Regions from separate parts of the Paenibacillus sp. LX16 genome, predicted to be linked through region 2. Evidence: riboswitches for the same ligand, from Rfam matches in the RefSeq annotation. Region 2 holds a riboswitch; each other region holds the start of a gene.
The links. Region 2 has a riboswitch for cobalamin ahead of T3H97_RS25465 (ABC transporter substrate-binding protein). Riboswitches for the same ligand answer to the same signal wherever they lie in the genome.
Positions count from the first base shown of each region.

Region 1: linked by a shared signal. The riboswitch ahead of T3H97_RS07035 (ABC transporter substrate-binding protein) and the one ahead of T3H97_RS25465 (ABC transporter substrate-binding protein) in region 2 are both predicted to bind cobalamin.
Region 3: linked by a shared signal. The riboswitch ahead of metE (5-methyltetrahydropteroyltriglutamate--homocysteine S-methyltransferase) and the one ahead of T3H97_RS25465 (ABC transporter substrate-binding protein) in region 2 are both predicted to bind cobalamin.

Region 1 covers NZ_CP141152.1:1,538,572-1,541,712, reverse strand. Annotated here, with positions in the region: gene T3H97_RS07040 (FecCD family ABC transporter permease) at 1-530, opposite strand, end outside; gene T3H97_RS07035 (ABC transporter substrate-binding protein) at 527-1,534, opposite strand; cobalamin riboswitch at 1,743-1,936, opposite strand; gene T3H97_RS07030 (histidine phosphatase family protein) at 2,059-2,817, opposite strand; gene cbiB (adenosylcobinamide-phosphate synthase CbiB) at 2,856-3,141, opposite strand, start outside.
Region 2 covers NZ_CP141152.1:5,679,627-5,682,767, forward strand. Annotated here, with positions in the region: gene nikB (nickel ABC transporter permease) at 1-330, opposite strand, end outside; gene T3H97_RS25465 (ABC transporter substrate-binding protein) at 346-1,926, opposite strand; cobalamin riboswitch at 2,144-2,347, opposite strand; gene T3H97_RS25470 (hypothetical protein) at 2,711-3,025, shown strand.
Region 3 covers NZ_CP141152.1:5,462,849-5,465,989, forward strand. Annotated here, with positions in the region: gene T3H97_RS24475 (anaerobic ribonucleoside triphosphate reductase) at 1-360, shown strand, start outside; gene nrdG (anaerobic ribonucleoside-triphosphate reductase activating protein) at 357-854, shown strand; cobalamin riboswitch at 1,038-1,233, shown strand; gene metE (5-methyltetrahydropteroyltriglutamate--homocysteine S-methyltransferase) at 1,394-3,141, shown strand, end outside.

The sequences.
Region 1 (3,141 bases), 1.7 Mb from region 2:
AAGGAAACAACCGCTCCCAGAAAGGATTGCATCACCACACCCGACAAAATGAGACTTTGTGTCGGAATTTTTCCACCTTCCCGTGCCAACGTCAGCACCATCCACAGCGTCAGCATTCCGGTCGTAAATGCCACTAGCGGCAGCGTCCATATGCCAACAAATGAAAATTGAAGGCCCCAATAGATCAGTACTGCCGCTCCTACCGAAGCCCCCGAGGATACCCCCAGTGTATACGGATCAGCCAAAGGATTACGCAGCACACCCTGAAATCCGGCTCCCGCCAGCGCCAGCGCTGCTCCTACCAACATTCCCAGTAACACTCGTGGCAATCTGACCTTCAAAATAATCTGCTCTGAGGATGTATTCCAATCCGGTGTAAACGTATCGCCTAACCACGGAAGGTGGTTAACCAGAATGCCCGTGATCTGGCTAACCGGAAGCTTGGCCGAGCCGATGCCAAGACAGAGCAGCAGCGTCAGCAACAGCAGGACAAGACCTGTCCCTCCAAAGCCGATCAGTTTACGGTTCATTTGAAAATTTCAGGATACACGCCCTTGGCCACTTCCTTGAGACCTTCCGTTACGCGTGGACCCGGACGACTGATCAAATTATCATCCACGGCAAACACCCGGTTGTGGCGAACAGCCGATATTTGATCCCATCCACTGCGAGCTTTAATGATTTCGCCGAGCGTTTGACCAGTTTTGTCGTCCTTGACACTTTTGCTGTACAAAATCACGTCAGGGTTCGCAGCAATAATATTTTCCTCACTAATTTGGTACCACCCCTTCTGCGTGGCACCTACATTTTCACCGCCCGCCAACGTAATCAGCTCGTCCATAAACTCGCCTTTACCAACTGTCCAGCCTGGTGAAAACTCGACGTATACCCGCAGCTTCTGCCCTTTACCGATATTTTTAACTCCTTCTTTCACTTCCGCTACATCTGCTCTCATCTTGTCAGTCACCGCTCTCGCTTCTTTCTGATGATCGGTGATTTCCCCATACAATTCGATGTTAGCTATGACATCTTCAACTGTCTTCGGTTCCGTTTTAAAAATCATAATTCCCATGTCGCGCAGCTTGGTCGTAGCCTGTTCACTAAGTGATATCCCTGCAAAAACGACTTCCGGGTTCGCAGCAATGATCGCCTCTTCGTTCGGTTTCATAATACCGCCCACTTTAGGCTTTTTCGTAGCTGCTTCCGGGTAATCAGAGTAGTCGGAGACGCCAACTATTTCCTTATCCAGCCCGATGGAGAACAGCGCCTCGGTTTCTGCCGGGGAGACGGAAACGATTTTATCCGGCGCTTTTTTGAATGTAAATTCCTGTCCTGTTGCATCCTTAACTGTGAGTGGGTAAACTGTTTTGCCCGGAGGCTCTTGTGCGGTTACGGTCTTTCCTGGCTGCTGTGAAGAAGTCTGGTTCTCTTTATTTTCAGCATTTTTCCCATTAGCTCCACATGCACTCAGCACAACTGCCAAAATCAGAACCAATAGACCTGTTGTCCAAACCTTTATTTTTTTTCCTGCCATGATTTGCACCCCTTCATAAAAAAATCGTTAAGAGCGTTACTTGAGCATCATCAGATATCTTCTAAATCCAGCCTTCTTTTCCTATCAAAAAAACCCCGCATCCTCATATCAGGACACAGGGGTCACGTTAGCGCAGATCGTGCGCAGGCGGCAGCTTCTTTCCGCACGGACAGTCACTGCGAACACGTCATCCTTTCCTCGAAGGATTATGGTGACAGGCAAACGGGCAGGTATCCTGACTTATGGTAAGATGCATGTCCTGAAATTCCTTCATATGCTTAGTAGCACATAAAGCAGGACTAACCGGCATGTTTCCATTTACAGTGGCGGGACCGCGCCGGACTTACACCGACTTCCCTTTTAACAGCGCAGGCAAGGGAAACCATAGTTTCATCACACTGCGCCGACCTCGTCTGCTGGATATTTGATGTAGTGGTAGTCAAGCCGTTCTTTTACTTGATGATTATAGGTTAAAATGAGGCGGCTTACAACCCAAACAGCCTCTTTATCCGCTGGTGTCTAACCTAATGAGGGAGCATTTCCGCTATGTAATTGTGCGGTCCTGCCAGCCTCAATTGAATCCTAAATGCTTCTCCCGGCTTCGGATTCAGACTCCAAAAATCATGGCCCGGTATCAGCATGCAAGCTAGCTGACGAATTACGCCACCATGCGTAACGACCAAAACAGAGGGCGGCGCAGCAGTCAAATCCATGGGTTGAACTTCCATAGCAACACGCCATTCATACAGAGAGTCAAGAAATTTCCGCAAGCGATTCACAAAATCTGTCCAAGACTCTCCTCCAGGAGGGGTTATCCGTTGCGGCTCATCAATCCAAGCGCAATACAACGACACATCCTTGAGCATGTCATACGTTTTTCCATCCCACTCGCCAAAATGAAGCTCTCGCAGACGTGGTTCCATCATAGGAGACATAATAGATAGGGAACCTCCAGACGTCAATTCTGATTCCGGCACAATGATCTGCAAGGTCTGGCGACATCGCATTAAATCGCTGCAATAGATTCGAGCAAAGGACTGCCCTTGCAATTTTTCTTGCAAAGGCTTTAATTCCTGTTCTGCTCCCGGTAGCAAACCTAAGTCGGAGTGTCCCAGATATCGACGTTCCTTATTCCATAAGGTTGTACCGTGACGAACTAACACGAGTTCCATGTCCCAATGCAGATCTTCTTTAGCATCATACGGCACCTTATCCTCCTGTGAGTTCGGACTTTGTGCGTATTCTACTGTCCTTTTTACTGCTATATCTTGTTTCAAGATCATGTCACTTCCTGCTCGATCATTATTCAGTGTGTCACTCCTCACCGCACCCATCCCAAGGCAAAACAACCTGCAGCTCCTAACAAACACAATCCTACAAACATACTGGACACGGCGAACATCAGCTGGATTGTATGCCGTATATCTTTCGACTCTAGCGGTCGTATCCAATCGCCCATGTATGCACGAAAGGAGCGCACGCCATGATACACATTATAGCCTCCAAGACGAATCCCCAGTGCACCAGCAACAGCCGATTCCGGGAAGCCACTGTTCGGGCTTGGGTGCAGACGAGCGTCTCGCTTGACTGTGCGCCAGCTTCTTGCA
Region 2 (3,141 bases):
GGCAAAGCCCGCAGCAGCTAGCTCCACAGTAGCAGGCAGTCTGTTCCACAGTTCGGCTAGCACGGATTCCTTGGATACATACGAGGTGCCCCAATGCCCTGTGAACACATCCCGCAGCCAGTTCACATATTGAATATGAAGCGGCTCGTTCAAGCCCAGTTCCTGTCGTAGCGTCGTTAACGCTTCCTTAGAGGCAGGAACATTATGCGCGGTGAGCAAAATGGTAGCAGGGTCACCAGGAGCCAGCCGCATCAGTACAAAAGTCAGCGTGGATACAACGAATACAATGATGAGCAGCTGCGCCACACGTTCCAGTATAAAACGAATCATAGGATACGCAGCTCGTTATTCCGCAATATCGGATTGCGCTGTAATGTAGTAATACTCGATCGGATGGGGTGTAAAACCCTCCACCCCTTTTTTCACGCCAAACACATTATCAGGATGCACAATGAACGACTGTGGCAAATCCGTATTGATGATATCCAGCGCTTGTAGTGTCACAGCATTACGCTGCGCTGTATCCTTCGCCAGCTTCAAGCTGTTAAGAATACTCTCCAACGGTTTGGAACTATAACGGCTTACATTGGCTTCGCTTTTCGAAGAATAAAACATGTCCATAAAATATTGTGGCTCTCCTGTATGAGCAGTAAGCATACTGTACATAGCAAAATCCCAATCGTTTTTGGTCAACACCTCGTCGATATTTTCCACCTTGCGAATCTTGACCTGGATTCCCTCTTTCAGCAATTGGCTTTGGATGACCTCAGCCATAACAGAGAGCTCCGGACGCTGAGGAAAAGTCAGCAGCGTAACCTCGAACGGCTTGCCTTGCTTAGTCCATGTCCCTTGGGAGTCCTTCTGCCAGCCATCCTTCGTTAACAGCTGATCCGCCGTTCCGTCCAGCGCTTTACGCTCAACTTTACCGAAGGGAAGAATGCTCGGGAACGGACTGCTTGCTTCCGTACCGAAGCCCCTCATGACGGCACTCACAATCGATGTGCGTGGAATCAGGCTGTCCACCACCTTACGGTTCGCCGCATCCTTGAATACTGGCGATTCCATATTGTACACGATCATATGGGTGCGCAAGGAGGGAGCCGACAGCACTTGTAGCTTGTCGTTCTTTTTTAGTACCTCTGCGTTATCAACCGGAATATCCGTCGCTACGTCCACCTCGCCGGATTGCAGCGCCATCAGGCGCGAATTCCCGTCCGTAATGAACTTCATCGTCGCTTCAGCCAATCGTGCCTTCTCGCCCCAATATCCGTCATAACGCTCTACGACCAACGATTGGTCTTTGTTGAATGCTTTGATTTTAAAGGCGCCTGTCATCGCTGGGTAACTGTGCTCATCTTTCATCGATGCCACATCCAGTACAATCGTCGATGGATCAGCTAGATTGGACACCAACGCTGCATTCGGCTGGTTTGTCGTGATTTTCAAGGCCAGCGGGCCGCTTACATCAATGGACTTCACATTCAGTAAATCCTTCGCCAGATGGCTTTTCTCGATAGAACGTAGCAAAGACGCTTTTACACTTGCTGCATCCATACTTTTTCCATTATGAAAAGTGACTTTATCCTGCAAGCTAAACGTCCAAACTGTAGGACTGTCCTGCTTCCACTCCTTTGCCAGCCAAGCCACAGGCTCCAGCTTTTCATTCAAACGTATCAGTGTCTCACCTGCACCAGATCGCATCACATCCCAGCTATTATCTCCGTGCGGGTCAACACCTGACGGTTTCCATGTATACGCCATTACCAGCTTTTTATCTGTCGCTGTTTGTTGTGCTGACGCGTTCTCCCCCTTGCCGGAGCTATCCGACGTCTTATTGCTGGCACATCCCGAAAGAGCCATAACTGCCAGCAGCAACATCACCCCTGTACATACGAACCATGAACGCCTACTACGATTGCTTATCATTTCATGAGCCCTCCTCTATCTTGTAAAATCATATAAACTTAACGCAAAACGCGAAAAAAGCATTCCAGACCACTTAATTAGCAGTCAGAAATGCCTTCATTATAAAATGTCAGAACTCACCTCGAAGCCAACTCTAATAATATAGAAGGGATCAGCTCGGTTTCAGACATTCCGTATGCAGCACGCCTAACCACCTCCCCAGCATCCCGTGGGTCTGACAGTGATGTCAAAACAGGCAGGTCTCCTGACTTCAGGCGTATCTTTCAGGCCTTCCCGGTTCTTCACAGTTCCAGTGGCTGTTCTGAAAGCTCCAGCAGTATCCTGCTGATGCCTGTATACAGTGGCGGGCCCGTGTCGGAATCAACCGAACTTCCCTTTTAAGTGAACACGCTCAACAACTATCCACATGGTCTCAACAAAACCCCGTACATAGAGTCGTCCGGCTCACACCTGTTTTCTTCCTTTATTTCTTTCCATTACGATCTTATTTTGTTGTGACAGGCTTGTCAATAAATGCTGCACAATAGTTTAAATTTGAACGATAAGGAAAATTAAGACTATGGCTATTCATTGCGTGCACGAAATGACGGTCATTCCGTCTCCCTCATAATGTCCCGAAAACTGTACCAGACTACTTAATGAATCTAAAAGAGAAGCATAAACGAAAATTTAGCAGCGAGATTGCAGATCAATTTGTACAAGCTATTAAAAAAGATACATTATTCCAAAGGCCTGAAAAAGCAGTTGGTTATTCCTTCTCCAAAAAATTGAGGAAGAAAAAAATTTGAAAAGCGACAAATCCAAAGAGTTGATCGGAAAATTAGTGAGCAAACCTTGTGGAATTTCTATTATAAGGATAACAGCATTGGGAGCAGCTACCAAACAAAAGAACTATATTGTTGATTCTTCTCAGACAGCCTTTGAGACAAATTTAACTATTAGAGAATTTACCCGTAAAAAATTCCTTAGTGATTTAGAGAATGAGTTTGAAAAGCCTCCGGTGATTAGCCGGGGGCTTAATTTGTTAACTGACCATTTCCTGACAAGCCATGTTAGCGTGCCGTTTAGGTGCCTAGCAGTCAAGTTATTTTTTAGCTAGTAAGTGAGCGAAGCGAGAGATCTTGCAGGTCGTTCACAGCGTCGTACTGTAAACCAGGACGAAGCGACGGCTTGCTTTAACGCTCGAAAAGTTGCGGAAGCTAAAGAGTTTTGTAC
Region 3 (3,141 bases), 220 kb from region 2:
CCGGCTGCTCGTAAAATCAGCTTAGAAGCTCCGTTCCATAACCTATGCAACGCTGGTGCGATTTCATACATCGAGCTGGATGGTAATGCGCGGAATAACCCGGATGCGTTTCTTAAAATTGTTCAGTACGCGCTGCATCAGAACATCGGCTACTTCTCCATCAACCATCCGGTGGATCGTTGTACGGAATGTGGTTATGAAGGGATTATCGGAACAAGCTGCCCCCAATGTGGCACAGATGAGGAGCACACACACTTTCAGCGCTTACGTCGGGTAACCGGATATCTGACAGGAGATTATACCGTTCGCTTTAATGCTGCAAAACAGGCAGAAGTTCGAGACCGGGTGAAACATAAGTGAATTTGTGTGGCTACATTCCGGAATCTCTGAACGAAGGATACGGCCTGCGCACCGTCGTGTTCATTAGCGGTTGCCGTCATGCCTGTCCCGGATGCTTTAATCCAGCGTCGTGGAGCTTCCGTGCAGGTGAGCCATTCACCCCCCAACGACAACAGGAGGTCATTCGTGACATCATGGAAAATCCGTTGTTGGACGGACTGACTCTCTGCGGAGGAGACCCGTTTTTCTCAGCAGCAGAATGCTCGCAATTTGTGCGTGATTTCCGCGAGGCCTGTCCCGACCGAACCGTGTGGGCTTATACTGGCTTTGTCTATGAAGATTTACTCACAGATCAGGAGCGACAGGAGCTAGCGCTTTTGTGCGATGTGATTGTGGATGGTCGTTTTGTAGAACAGCAAAAGGACCTGACCCTTCCCTTCCGGGGCAGTCGCAACCAGCGTCTGGTAGATGTAAAAGCCAGCATTCAGGCAGGCTATACCGTTTCATTGACATAAGGCGATGCTTACCCAGCAAGCAAGAGGCTATATCTAATCTAAGACAAGTCCCCATCATGGGTAAGGCTTGTCTTTTTTTCATATAGCTAACAGATTCCATTGGGGTTTCTATTGCGCATCCTGTAAGTTTCACTTATGATGGTGAACAAGTATACGAGTGCATAATTATTCGTCATACCTTAACCGCATAGCTTGGAGATAGGTGTCTGTTCTATTCAGATCAGACTTAAAAGGGAAGCCGGTGCAAATCCGGCACGGTCCCGCCACTGTAAACGGGGAACTTTCAGCTGTTCATATATCCACTGGTCCACAGACCGGGAAGGAATGCTGAGCGTCATGATCCGTAAGTCAGGAGACCTGCCTATTTTAACAACATCGCAAGTACCTACGGAAGATAGGGAGGTGTTAAGAGCAGTCGCCGTATTTTTGATTTTTTAATCACGGAGGCATTCTTTCCCTTACTTATTTTTAACTATGGGGGGAAGAATGCCTTTTTTGGTACGTAAAAATAAAACAGCTACCCGCTAGGAGGAAAGTACATGTCCGTTATTGAATGGCCTGAATTGTCCGGCTTAATTAGCAGTAATCTGGGATATCCGCGTATCGGCGAAAATCGGGAATGGAAGAAAGCACTGGAACGCTTCTGGAACGGCAGCATTAACGAAGGCGAACTGCAGACGGAAATGAAAAAATTACGGTTGGAGCATCTGAGCAAGCAGCGTGACAAGGGGATTGATCGCATTCCTGTCGGAGACTTCTCCTATTACGATCACATGCTGGATACATCTGTGATGTTCGGTCTGGTACCCGAACGGTTCAACTATCGTCCTGCGGGTCCGGTTCCTCTGTCCGTGTATTTCGGGATCGCTCGTGGACAGAAGGGAGCAACCGCCAGTGAAATGACCAAATGGATGAATACCAATTATCACTACATCGTTCCTGAATTGGCAAACGCAGTCCCGGTGTTCACTGAGAATAAACCTTTACAGGCTTATCGTGAAGCAAAACAAGAACTAGGCATTGATGGGAAACCAGTCCTCATCGGCCCCTATTCATTCGTTACCCTATCCAAAGGCTATGATCGTAAGGAGCTTGCCTCTATTATAAGAACCTTCCTGCCTTTATACACCCGTGTCCTGTCTGAACTAGCAGCAGAAGGTGTCCAGTGGGTCCAAATCGATGAACCTGTCCTGACCACCTCATTCCCAGCAGAGGATCTGGACATGATTCAGGAAGTCTATGAAGTTTTGAACCAAGCTGCGCCCTCCTTAAATATAATGCTGCAAACCTACTTTGGCAGCCTGGACCATTATGAGCGTCTGTCCGCACTTCCTGTACAAGGGCTGGGTCTTGATTTTGTGTATGATGATGGCGAAAATCTTCAGCATATATTGCAGCATGGCTTCCCTAAAGAGAAAACGCTGGGCGCTGGGGTCATTGACGGACGCAATATATGGCGCAGCGACCTGAACGCTGTGGCTGCCCTGTTGGGTCAGTTAGCAGAACAAACCACTGCCGCACAGCTTATCGTACAGCCATCATGCAGTCTGCTGCATGTGCCAGTCAGTCTGGAGGCAGAGCAAAAGCTGGACAAGGAGCTGGTGCAAGCGCTGGCCTTTGCCGATGAAAAGCTGGAGGAAATCGCCGTCCTGACGGCTGCACTTGGCAAACACGATCCTTCCGCACTCGCCAAGCTTGAGCAAAGTGCGGACGCGGTAGCCCGTTTCAACAGTTCAGCGGCACGCGTACAGACAGCTGCCGATCTGGCCGACCTGTTGGCCAAAGAGCCTCTGTCACGCAGCGTTCCTTTCGCCGAGCGTCGTGAGATTCAGCAAAATAAGCTGAAGTTGCCTCCACTGCCTACGACGACCATTGGTAGCTTCCCGCAAACCGCCGAGATCCGCAAGGCCCGCCTGCACTATCGCAAAGGAGAATGGTCTGCCGAGCAATACCGGGCGTTCATCCAACAGCAAATCAAGGAATGGATTGATATTCAAGAGGACATTGGCATTGACGTGCTTGTACATGGGGAATTTGAGCGGACCGATATGGTTGAATTTTTTGGCGAGAAGCTGAACGGCTTTGCTTTTACGCAAAACGGATGGGTGCAGTCCTACGGCTCCCGCTGTGTCAAACCGCCGATTATATACGGAGACGTTTCCTTCGATCAGCCCATGACCGTGGAAGAAACGGCATTCGCCCAATCGTTAACCTCCAAGCCTGTTAAGGGAATGCTTACAGGCCCTGTGACCATTTTGAACTGGTCTTTTGAACGTAATGATATTCC